DNA from 2 places in the Peribacillus sp. NPDC097284 genome. Region 1 is predicted to be linked to the other one. Evidence: riboswitches for the same ligand, from Rfam matches in the RefSeq annotation. Region 1 holds a riboswitch; the other holds the start of a gene.
What was found. Region 1 has a riboswitch for FMN ahead of ACIQXU_RS00360 (ECF transporter S component). Riboswitches for the same ligand answer to the same signal wherever they lie in the genome.
Positions count from the first base shown of each region.

Region 1 (5,798 bases):
AGTAACGATAATGAACCGCCGCAAAGATAATGCTCGTCCACAATAAGCCTATATGTGTCTGCATAACACCACGAAATAATAATTCCTCGCTAACCGCTACTAACAAAGAGACGATAAAGATCATGGGATATGGTAGGCTACTGAAAATGCGTTCATTGACTCCACCATCATCCTGATAGGAAACAGGGGTCACTTTCATCATGACCACATCAAAAATGACCACTAAGATTCCAGCAGGGACACCTATCAACAAAATATCCATATCTTTAATGTCAAATAAAGAACGAAAGGTGGAAAAATCTTCAAATAAGATAATACCTAAAAAAAAGCCAATCGTTAAGAGAATAATTTGGGTCAGGAACAAATTATATAGTAACTGTTTGTCTGTCAGCTGTTTAATTAATTGCGCCTGCTTATTTTTCATGCCCATTATCCTTATCCAATAAGATAAAAGCTAATTCCTGTTTCCATGTAGAATATGAATTACCCTGCTGTTCCTTTACTGCCGGCCATACATCCAAGATATTTTTTGCATCTATTCCACAACGATCGCAACATACGTCATTCCCTTTTCGCTGCTCTTCTTCAAAATAATGCAAAATGCCCAAACGCCTACATATTTTAGTATGAATCCAATTCAAAAAAACGTTCAGCTTTGCCTGATTTTGCATCTTTCTTGTATGACAATAGTCTTTCATCCTTGTTCTATGCAATGGTGAGTCATCATCCGTCAGAAATTGTGTAAAAAAACGGAATTGAATATCATTCAAGGAAAAGCTCTGAAGAAGATGCTCTTTTTCAGAAAGACTTAAATCAGCCATACTTCTTTTCGCTTCATTTAAATACGAACAAACGGCCTCAATTTGATGGTCAGTTGGTAGCTGTTGTTCCATCAAATGCAACGGAAGCCCTTCATCCCCTTCGCTATATAGTAAAATGGCTACACTTTGTTTTTGGTCACGGCCTGCCCTCCCTATTTCTTGAAGGTATGATTCCATTGTGGATGGCATATGAAAATGGATGACAAATCTAACATCAGCTTTATTGACTCCCATTCCAAACGCACTCGTTGCACAAATGATTTTTAACTGGCCCAAGATGAATTGCTGCTGAATGAGCATTCTTTGCTCCTGTTCCATACCTCCATGATAATAATTGACACTACCGACTCCATTTTCCTGTAAAAAACCCGAGACCGCTTCAGCCACTTTTTTCGAAGAAAAATAAATAATTCCACTACCTGGAAATTCCCTGACAAGCGAGAGGACACGGGCAAGCTTTTCTTCGTAGCTATATATATTTTCCACAAGTATCGCGATATTTTCCCGATCAACGGATGAAACGATTTCCTTGGGTTGGGAGATATTCAATTTCCTGATAATATCTTGCCGTACTTCTTTTGTTGCTGTTGCCGTCAAGGCAAGCGTTAATGGGTTACTTAACTTACGCCTCACTTCTCCCAAGTTCAAGTAATCCGGCCTGAAATCATATCCCCATTGAGAAATGCAATGCGCCTCGTCAATGACAAATAAGCCTATGTCAATTTTCCTTAAAGACTGGATTACACTTTCTAGCCCAAGCATTTCGGGAGACAGAAAAATAAACCGATACGTTTGCAATCGTTCAAATGCCTGTTTTTTTTGATACGCGGTCAAAAAAGAATTGAGGGTCAGAACACTTTTTTCCCCTCTCATCTTAAGCTGATCCGCTTGATCCTGCATCAGGGATAATAACGGCGAAACAATTATAGCCGTCTTATTGATAAGGTAAGCAGGGAGTTGATAACATAATGATTTACCAGACCCTGTGGGAAGCATTGCCAATGTGTGGGTCCCTTCTAGCAAGGATTCGATTACCTCATGCTGTCCAGGACGAAAATTGTCAAATCCAAATTTATCTTTCAGGACTGTATTCAAGTTCATCCTCTATCACCTATTTTCGCAAGTACAAGCCTTATTTGAAAAAAACTAATTTGCTCATTATCGACAGCTTCCTTGATTACCTTGAGTTTTCTCGTATTCAACCGTTTAATGACCGTAATGATTTTGTCTTCATCCTCTATTGGAACATAGTCATTTATCGAAAAACTTTTGTCCGATAGCACGATTTCTACGAGATGATCCTCAATCGTATTTCCTTTTAAACGACGAATCTCTGCAATTTCCTGTAGCGTTTTCCCTGCCTGAATATATTGCAGAGTCGTATGTGTCGATTGTGTTAGATGAGGATGCCCACCATTTTTCCAATCATGGATTAGAGAAGCCAACAGAGGGTAATCGCGTACTGTTGATATCTCTGCGAGCATTTGATGCAATGAATCGAGAAAAACGTAGTGCACAAACCACTCATCAATTTCTTTCCTTTTTCCAATCTGCTCAAACGTAAGTCCGATTCGATTGACTCCCGTAATTTTCAAAACAAAAATGTCACGGTTCAACTCACTTTGCATCTCTAAGAGGGTGACCAATTCATCAAAAAGATGCTGAGCAAGTAACTCTCGATTTTGTTGGTTGGCATATAAAAAACCCTTTACGAATTCCTGTACTCGTTGATTCTGTTGTATCGGATAAAAAGGCCTTTCATTGTGGACAATATGGGATATAGTTTGGATAAGAAGATTGAGTCTTCTCCAAAAATCCGGGGTGATGTTTTGGTATTTCCACCCATTTAGTGATAAAGGAAGAGGCCACTTTTTGAAATAAGAGGCCAACGCCCCTCCTCCTTGTTCACTAATCAAATACACATCGTTTTTTTCCGTTGGTTCGATTAGTTTCAGTTCAAGAAACAATTTTCTGTTTTGAGATAACTCCTCCCGGGTAAAACGAGGCATAGTCCCAAATATGTTCGTCAGCCCAAATAAGTGCGCATCCTGAATAGTCTGGGACGATTTTTTACCCTGAAGCATATGATAAATTGCGTAGATGGAACGCTCACCTTGGAACTTTTGTATCGCATATAAAATGATTGCTTGAAGATAATTGTTCATGAAACTCACATCCTTGTTCCATTTATCCAATTATATTGTAACAAAAATCTGCAAATACCGCCTTTTTTTATGTCATATATGCAATGATATTTGTGAATAAACAACTAAATACGTACTCGTTATAAAGAAATTTTCCCAATAATTTGTGTTGACTTTTCATATACTTCCGTATTATCGTTACATTTTCTATTGATAAGTTCGGCTTTCGGTCTTACAATAAGAAAGAGATGTTAATCTATAATAAAAAAGGTTTTGAGTTGTAAATCAACTTAGGAGGGGTTTTATTCATGGCTAAATTTACTATTGTTGATAAAGAAACATGTATCGCTTGTGGAGCCTGTGGAGCTGCAGCACCAGATATCTATGATTATGATGATGAAGGAATTGCTTTTGTTACGCTAGATGATAACGAAGGAATCGTTGAAATCCCCGATGTTCTTATAGATGACATGATGGATGCATTTGAAGGATGCCCCACAGACTCTATCAAAGTCGCAGACGAATCATTCGAGGGCGACGCTTTAAAATTCGAATAAGTATAAAAGCCATTTTCATTTTGAGAATGGCTTTTTTTATGTATTTTTTAAAACTCTCACCATACATTAAAGAGGCAGAAACAACCCAGTTATCATCTGGTTGTTTCTGCCTCTTTTTATATATTAAGCATGTTTATATAATACTTGTTTTATTGATCCATGTTTGGAGTTTAACAAATAATAGCATGAAAACGGAAGTAATGAGCACCCCTTTAATGATGTTAAAAGGGAGTATTGCCGCAGTTACGAATTGCCTTGACTCTGGTGCGGTCATGGCATCCCATCCCATAAAGAAAGTATATGCCGGTAAAAAGACATAATAGTTCAAGACACTCATAATTAGCGCCATGGAAACTGTTCCGGCTAGCAAAGCAAATGTCATTCCTTTTTTCGAACTTATTTTTTTATATACATAATATGTTGGCAGTATGAATAATACCCCCGCTATAAAGTTAGAGATATGTCCAACCGGTACACCAGTATCGCTTCCAGTCATGACCATATCCAATAAATTTTTCAGGAATTCAACTAAAACTCCTGCAAGCGGACCGAAAATCAATGCCGCCATCAGTGCTGGGATGTCACTAAAATCAATGTTCAGAAAAGGCGGAAATCCCGGAAATGGAAAATTCAAAAGCATTAGTAGGTAGGAAAGACTTCCTAACATTGCAAGTGTGACCATCTTTTTAACTTTGTTCGATTTCATAGTTCTCTCTCCTTCTTTTTCTTGATCTACCTTGAAAAAGAGGTTAGGGATCCTTCATAAATGTTGATGTTCAATAAAAAACCCCTTAATTCCGACAGAATTAAAGGGATAAATTAAAGGTTTCATCAAACAAACGTTCAGCACTTGACTGTTTGAACGCATTCAGGAACCTCCATCTTCTCCCATCCAGACTATACTGTCGGCTTTGGAATCTCACCAAATCCTGCCCTAAGGCTCGCGGGCTTAGAAGAATTTTCTTCATCACCGCCGGTGGGGAGTTACACCCCGCCCCGAAGATAGACCTATAAAATTAATTTACAATTTTCATTATAAATGATTTTTCTTTTTTTGAATAGTATTTTCATCGCAACTATGAATTTACAATGATAAAATATTACACTTTTATTCATTTTAAACAAAATATGTATTTATAATCATGACGTTTTACTCTGTCTAAAATAATTTTTATTTTTAGAAAATTACGGCTCAAACCCTTTGCCCTTGAGGTTTTGGACGAGTGAATTTCAAAGTAAATTTAATTAAAGCGCTTACATATAGGTATGCTAAATTGACAGTTTTCCCATTTCAATTGTAAAATTAACTGAAATTTAAGAGAATTTTACCTAGGAAGGTGTTTACACGTGTATCAGATTTTAGTAGCAGATGCCATTAAACCAGAAGGACTCGGACCGCTTTCAGAGGCATCCAATATTCTTCTTATTCAGAAGACTGTAGAAGAAGCAGCAAACGAACTTGATAAGATTGATGCAATACTGGTTAGAAGTGCAACAAAGGTTACAGAAGATTTAATGAACCGCATGCCAAAACTAAAGATCATTGCTCGCGCAGGTGTCGGCGTTGATAACATTGACATTCCTGCCGCAACAAAACGCGGAATCGTTGTTGTGAATGCTCCTGACGGAAATACAATTTCAACAGCTGAACATACATTTGCCATGATGGCTTCCTTGATGCGCCATATTCCGCAAGCTTATGCTTCCCTGAAAAATGGAGAATGGAAACGCTCTTCTTATACAGGAACGGAACTTCGTGGGAAAACTTTAGGCATTATTGGTTTCGGACGAATTGGTGGAGAAATTGCCAAACGCGCAAAAGTTTTTGGCATGGAAGTCATAGTTTATGACCCATTCTTAACAGCCGATCGTGCAAAAAAAATGTCCGTAACTTCCCTGACTTTAGATGAATTGCTCCCTAAAGCGGATATAATCACTGTACATACACCTCTAACGGACGAAACTAGAGGGTTAATCAATAAAGAAAAGTTACTCACCTGTAAAAAAGGCGTGTACGTATTGAACTGTGCACGTGGCGGAATCCTTGATGAAGATGATTTATATGAAATGATTGTCGAGGGACATGTAGCTGGAGCCGCGTTGGATGTATTTGTTGAAGAACCACCGCTTGGCCATAAATTACTTGAACTTGATAACGTCATCGCTACTCCTCATTTAGGAGCTTCGACTAAAGAAGCCCAATTGAATGTTGCCGTTCAAGTCGCCCAAGAAGTATTAACCTATTTTGAAGGTAATCCTGTATCAAGTTCAATTAA
Region 1 covers NZ_JBIWCZ010000001.1:61,001-66,798, forward strand. Annotated here, with positions in the region: gene ACIQXU_RS00340 (CPBP family intramembrane glutamic endopeptidase) at 1-424, opposite strand, end outside; gene ACIQXU_RS00345 (RecQ family ATP-dependent DNA helicase) at 414-1,922, opposite strand; gene ACIQXU_RS00350 (YpbB family protein) at 1,919-2,986, opposite strand; gene ACIQXU_RS00355 (ferredoxin) at 3,274-3,522, shown strand; gene ACIQXU_RS00360 (ECF transporter S component) at 3,656-4,228, opposite strand; FMN riboswitch at 4,399-4,530, opposite strand; gene serA (phosphoglycerate dehydrogenase) at 4,870-5,798, shown strand, end outside.

Region 2 (5,798 bases), on a different contig from region 1:
TTTGACGCAAAACTCGAGTACGGCAACGAATGAAGTGACCAATATTGCCAGCATCGTACAGGAAAATGCCGCTTCCCTTGAGGAAGTCGCCGCGAGCGTGGTGGATCAGAATACCCTCATTACCCAAATGGAAAGTAATTTCTCCAGTTTTGAAGACCTTTTAAGAAGCCTGGAAAAGCTGACAGTCAGCGAGAAGTAATTTGTTCAAGAAGAAAGCCGCGGATGGTTGCCCTTCCGCGGCTTTCTATCTAATTTATTGTTCAATCAGTTTTCCAAGGTTCGCCATTTCTATGGCACTGACCGCTGCTTCATATCCTTTATTTCCCGATTTCGTGCCGGCCCGTTCAATGGCCTGCTCGATATTTTCCGTCGTCAATAATCCGAAGATGACCGGAACGCCGGTATCCAAAGCAACGGAGGCCATTCCTTTCGCTGCTTCATTGCAGACATAATCATAATGCGAAGTAGAACCTCTGATGACCGTCCCTAATCCAATCACTGCGTCGTATTTCCCCGTGTTCACAAGTTTCTTGGCAATGAGCGGCAATTCAAATGCTCCTGGCACCCAAGCGATGTCCACGTCATCTTCGTCAACACCGTGGCGTTTCAGACCATCCAATGCTCCGCCCAATAGCTTGCTTGTAATGAACTCATTGAACCTTCCAACCACGATTCCCACTTTCAGTCCCGATCCGATTAATTGTGCTTCGATAATTTTCCCCATGTCTATTTCCTCCTCATTTTAAAAACATCATGCATTTTGAATGTATACCTGTTCTTGCGATGATTCCTTTTGCTTACGGTATTGTACCAAGTCCGCAATCGTAATGAATTTCAGGTTGAATTTATCCGCAATTAGTTCCAAGTCGGATACACGTGCCATGCTTCCATCTTCATTCATGATTTCACAAATGACACCTGCTGGAGCAGCCCCACATAACTTGGCCAAGTCGACGGAGGCTTCCGTATGTCCCGTGCGGCTTAACACGCCCCCTGCCTTGGCTATCAACGGAAAAGTGTGCCCCGGGCGTTGAAAGTCCTCGGCAACCGAATCTTCCTTCAAGAGCTCGAGAATGGTCAGGGACCGTTCGAACGCACTGATACCTGTAGACGTGCTTTTATGATCGATACTTACGGTGAAGGCCGTCCCATGATGATCGGTGTTATCATTGACCATCGGATGCAAGTTCAGCTTTTTCGCCAACTGTTCGGTAATCGTCGTACAAATCAACCCACGGCCATGCGTCGCCATAAAGTTGATGGCTTCGGGTGTCGCCTTTTCTGCAAGCACCACGAAATCTCCTTCATTTTCGCGGTCTTCATCATCGGAAATGATGATTACTTTCCCAGCTTTCAAATCTTCAATCGCTTCTTCAATGGTATGGAACATCCTGTACACCTCCATTTATTAGAATCCATGCTTAGACAAGAATGCTAAATCCAGTCCTGGTTTTGATTCGCTGTTTTTCATTTGATGTATGATATATTTCCCTAACATGTCGTTTTCAATGTTTACGATATCGCCTGCCGCCTTCCTGCCCAAAATGGTATCCTGATGGGTCAAGGGAATGAGTGATACAGTCAGCAAATTTCCCTCGATGCCGAATATCGTCAAGCTTGTCCCATCGATGGCAACAGATCCTTTTGGCATACAGTATGTACTGAGCCCTTCTTCCAGTTGGATCACATAATAGACGGCATTTTCTTTTCGTTCTTTTTTCATGATGGTGCCCGTTCCATCGATATGACCTGAAACGAAATGGCCGCCGAAACGTCCATTAGCACTCATCGCACGTTCAAGATTCACTTCTGAACCTGGTTTCAATGTCCGAATCGATGAAGCTTTCACCGTTTCCGGCATCACATCGACCGTAAATAAAGTCTGTGTGAAGGAAGTCACCGTCAAACAGACCCCGTTAACGGAAATGCTGTCTCCAAGATGGACATCTTCCAGTACTTTCTTAGAGGAAATGGCCAGTTCCATGCTGCTTCTTCCCTTTTTCATGGAATGAACCGTGCCGATCTCCTCAATGATTCCGGTAAACATAGTTTCTCCCCCTTTTATACACATATAAAAAACCCCTTAGGATGGCCTAAGGAGTTAGCAGGAGAAATGAGTGAAAAAAATGGTATACCTAATAAACCCATCATTTCATATTCTGAAAAAATAGGCGTACGTATACACTTGGATTTCACACGTCCTTCTCCCATCCAGACTGTACTGTCGGCTTTGGATTCTCACCAAATCCTGCCTTTATCAGGCTCGCGGGCTTAGAATTGCTTCATCACCGCCGGTTGGGATTTTCACCCGACCCCGAAGGACTAACTATTTTTTTGAATCTTCCATTATTTTAACACTCTAAAGTACGGATGTAAAACATCTATCCTAAAATGAATCGATAGTTGCAAGCACTTCCTATAAGAAAAAGGAGGAAACGATCCTATGTAAGCGACTATAGCCGTGGTGCTTACATATCAATAGATCCCTGCCATCATATGAATCTCGTATACACGATCCGAGAGTGAGATGCTAAAATTTGATTCCATTATTTTCTTATAAATGTGACATATCATGATATAATAATTGGAAAATCAAGAATAAATGGGGAATTCAAATGGGAAAGACAAACCTTTTAATGGTTCAGCACAATCATATCGAAAGTGAGCGTATCATCTTACGTCCGGTTTCGCTTGATGATGCTGAGGATATGTATGAATATACATCTGATGAAGAAACGACACGTTACCTTTACGACAAACATAAAGATTTGGACCAGACTAAGAACTTCATAGCGAACTATTTCTTGGAAGAGCCTATCGGCAAATATGCACTCGTGTTAAAGGAAGACAACAAAATGATTGGGGCTATCGAATTCAGAGTGCATGAATCGAACAAATGTGGAGAACTGGGTTATACTTTAAACCGGAATTTCTGGGGTAAAGGCTATATGACCGAAGCGGGAAAATCAATACTGGAATTAGCCTTCAATGTTTTGGATTTGGAGCGAGTATTTGCTGAATGTGATGTGATAAATGCCGCATCCGGGAAAGTATTGGATCGCTTAGGCATGAAGTGTGAAGGGATTCACCGTAAAAGCCACATGACGAAGGGTACATTATTAGACAGCGCCTATTATTCCATATTAAAAGAAGAATATGTAACCCCCGAAAAAAAGGATGAAACGGTTGTTAACGCTAAATCCTAATTTCACTAATTAATTAAACACCCTTAAAGGACCTTGCTGCAATAAAAGTAGCAAGGTCCTTATTTTTTAGACGTGTTGTACCTTTATCCCTTTACAGACAATTGAATACCATCTTTTCTCCACTAAGTAAGAATCCTTCCTTCCGATGTGCTAAAAAAGGTTATCTCTCCAATTTAAAAGGAATAAGATAATATGTCCCAATTTCATTCAAAGGAGGAAGACACATGCTAATTGTTCTTATCAACCTTGTTGCCTATCTATTCGTCATCACGATGAACTTCCTGGCTAATTACCTTCCCTTCAACGGCCAAACCTCAGGGGAAGTTTCCGGGAAACTGGACGTTCTTTTTACCCCAGCCGGCTATGTATTCTCGATATGGGGATTGATTTATTTTCTTCTTGCCATCTGGGTAGCCAGACAGTTTATGGGGAAACACAAAACAAGTCCCGCATATATGGTCTCTTTCCCATGGTTCGCCTTAAGCTGTATATTTAACGGAGCCTGGCTATTAGCTTGGCATTACGAATACTTCCTGTTATCCGTCATCATCATCATTACACTTTTATTGACCTTGATTGTCATTTACACAAACATTATAAAAGTGAGGCATGCCTTTCTCGACTTGATGCCCTTTTCCGTCTATCTAGGATGGGTGAGCGTCGCGACCATTGCTAACATTTCCTACTATCTGACCTATATCGGCTGGAATGGTTTCGGGATTTCCGATGTAGCATGGACCATCGCCCTCTTACTCGTAGCCACGGCTCTGGCATTCATCTTTGCCATCAAAAACAAGGACTGGTGCTACCCACTCGTCTTCGTCTGGGCCATCATCGGAATCGGCGTAAGGAACAGCACGCCCCATCCGACAATCACCACCACATCCTATATCCTGGCCACCCTCATCCTCATCCTATCCATAACCGTCCTGATCAGGAACCTCAGGAAATAATTCAGGAAATAAAAGGGGTCAGACCCCTAAAACGCCTGTTCAAGGTCAGACCAGATGTCATGCCAGGATTCTAGGCCGACGGAGAGCCGTATGAGTTGGTCGGTGATGCCCATCTGCGTTCTTGATTCTTTTGGGATGGACGAGTGTGTCATCGTAGCGGGATGCTGGATCAAGGATTCAGCGTCTCCTAGGCTGACCGCGATTTTTATAAGCTTCAAGTTATTGAGGAATCGTTGGGCATCCTGTTTTGTCCCCTCCAGTTCAAAGGAAATCATGCCTCCACCGGATTTCATCTGTTTTTCCATGATCCGATAATCCCCTGATTCTGCGTCGCCTGGATAATAGACGGCCTTAACCCGTTGATGCTGTTTCAGCATGCGAAAGATCTCCGTTGCATTAGAAGCGTGACGATCCATCCTGACTGGCAACGTCTTCAATCCCCGCAACAGCAACCATGCATCAAATGGCGAAATAATCCCTCCGATATCCTTTTGTGTTGTCATGGCCACCTGATTGATAAACTCCTTCTTTCCGACAATCAGACCCGCGACAACGTCCCCATGTCCACAAAGATACTTCGTAGCACTATGAAGGACGACATCACATCCAAATTCCAGTGGCTTCTGTAAATATGGAGTGGAAAACGTATTATCGACCACAACAGGTACATTATTCTCCTTGGCGACTTTCATGACCAATGCTAAATCGATCATTTTCATCGTCGGATTAATCGGCGTCTCAACATAGATGCAGGTCGTATTCGGACGGATCATGCTCCTTAGCTGGTCCTCCGTTTCCATATCGCAAAAATCGTGGGTGATCCGGTATTTTTCCTCCATCAGTTGAAGAAGGCCGAAAGTACATCCATACAACCCTTTTGAACAAACGATATGGTCATCGGCTTTGGTCAAAGCAAAAAGGACCGCAGACACGGCAGCCATCCCTGAACTGAACGCAAGTCCCGCTTCCCCGCCTTCCAAGGCCGCAATCTTCTCTTCCAGCACCCGAACCGTCGGATTTCCCAGCCTCGAGTAAATGTATCCATCTTCTAAACCAGCAAACCGGTTCTCCCCTTGTTCGGCTGTATCGAACGTAAATGTCGAGGTTTGAAACAAAGGTGTGGTCAAGCTTCCTAAATGCTCCTTCGAATCATATCCTTCATGAATCACAGCTGTTTCAATATGCTTATATTTCTCTCCCATTCTAACTCCCCCTATCCAAATAGCTATATCTATCATATGTTAAAAAAACATATTTTGGAAGCGTTTTCAATGTAAGTCGCCTGGGCATTCGTACAGGATCAGTCCTGTTGCCCTTGTTAATCATCCACAAAGCTTGTGAAGCGGCCAGTTTTCCTTTAAAAAGCTTGCAATTCTATCAAATAGGAACGTCAAATGAGGATAGCCGGATTACGCTACAGAACATAAAAAAAGAGACAGCCTTCATGGCCATCTCCATTCTTCATGCCTATTCTTCTTCTACGATATTCCCACCATAGAAAGTGACTTTCGTTAAGGGGATTTCAAGTTCGCGAGCCATTTTCTTCAACTCACGCTCTTCTCTTTCCGTCACGATCGAGATGACCGTGCCATCCGCTCCGGCACGTCCCGTTCTACCAGACCGATGAATATATTGGTCA
Region 2 covers NZ_JBIWCZ010000004.1:188,991-194,788, forward strand. Annotated here, with positions in the region: gene ACIQXU_RS10855 (methyl-accepting chemotaxis protein) at 1-199, shown strand, start outside; gene ribH (6,7-dimethyl-8-ribityllumazine synthase) at 254-724, opposite strand; partial or broken gene ribB (3,4-dihydroxy-2-butanone-4-phosphate synthase) at 788-1,390, opposite strand; gene ribE (riboflavin synthase) at 1,409-2,047, opposite strand; FMN riboswitch at 2,196-2,326, opposite strand; gene ACIQXU_RS10875 (GNAT family N-acetyltransferase) at 2,616-3,206, shown strand; gene ACIQXU_RS10880 (tryptophan-rich sensory protein) at 3,431-4,159, shown strand; gene megL (methionine gamma-lyase) at 4,186-5,361, opposite strand; gene ACIQXU_RS10890 (DEAD/DEAH box helicase) at 5,627-5,798, opposite strand, start outside.
Region 2: linked by a shared signal. The riboswitch ahead of ribE (riboflavin synthase) and the one ahead of ACIQXU_RS00360 (ECF transporter S component) in region 1 are both predicted to bind FMN.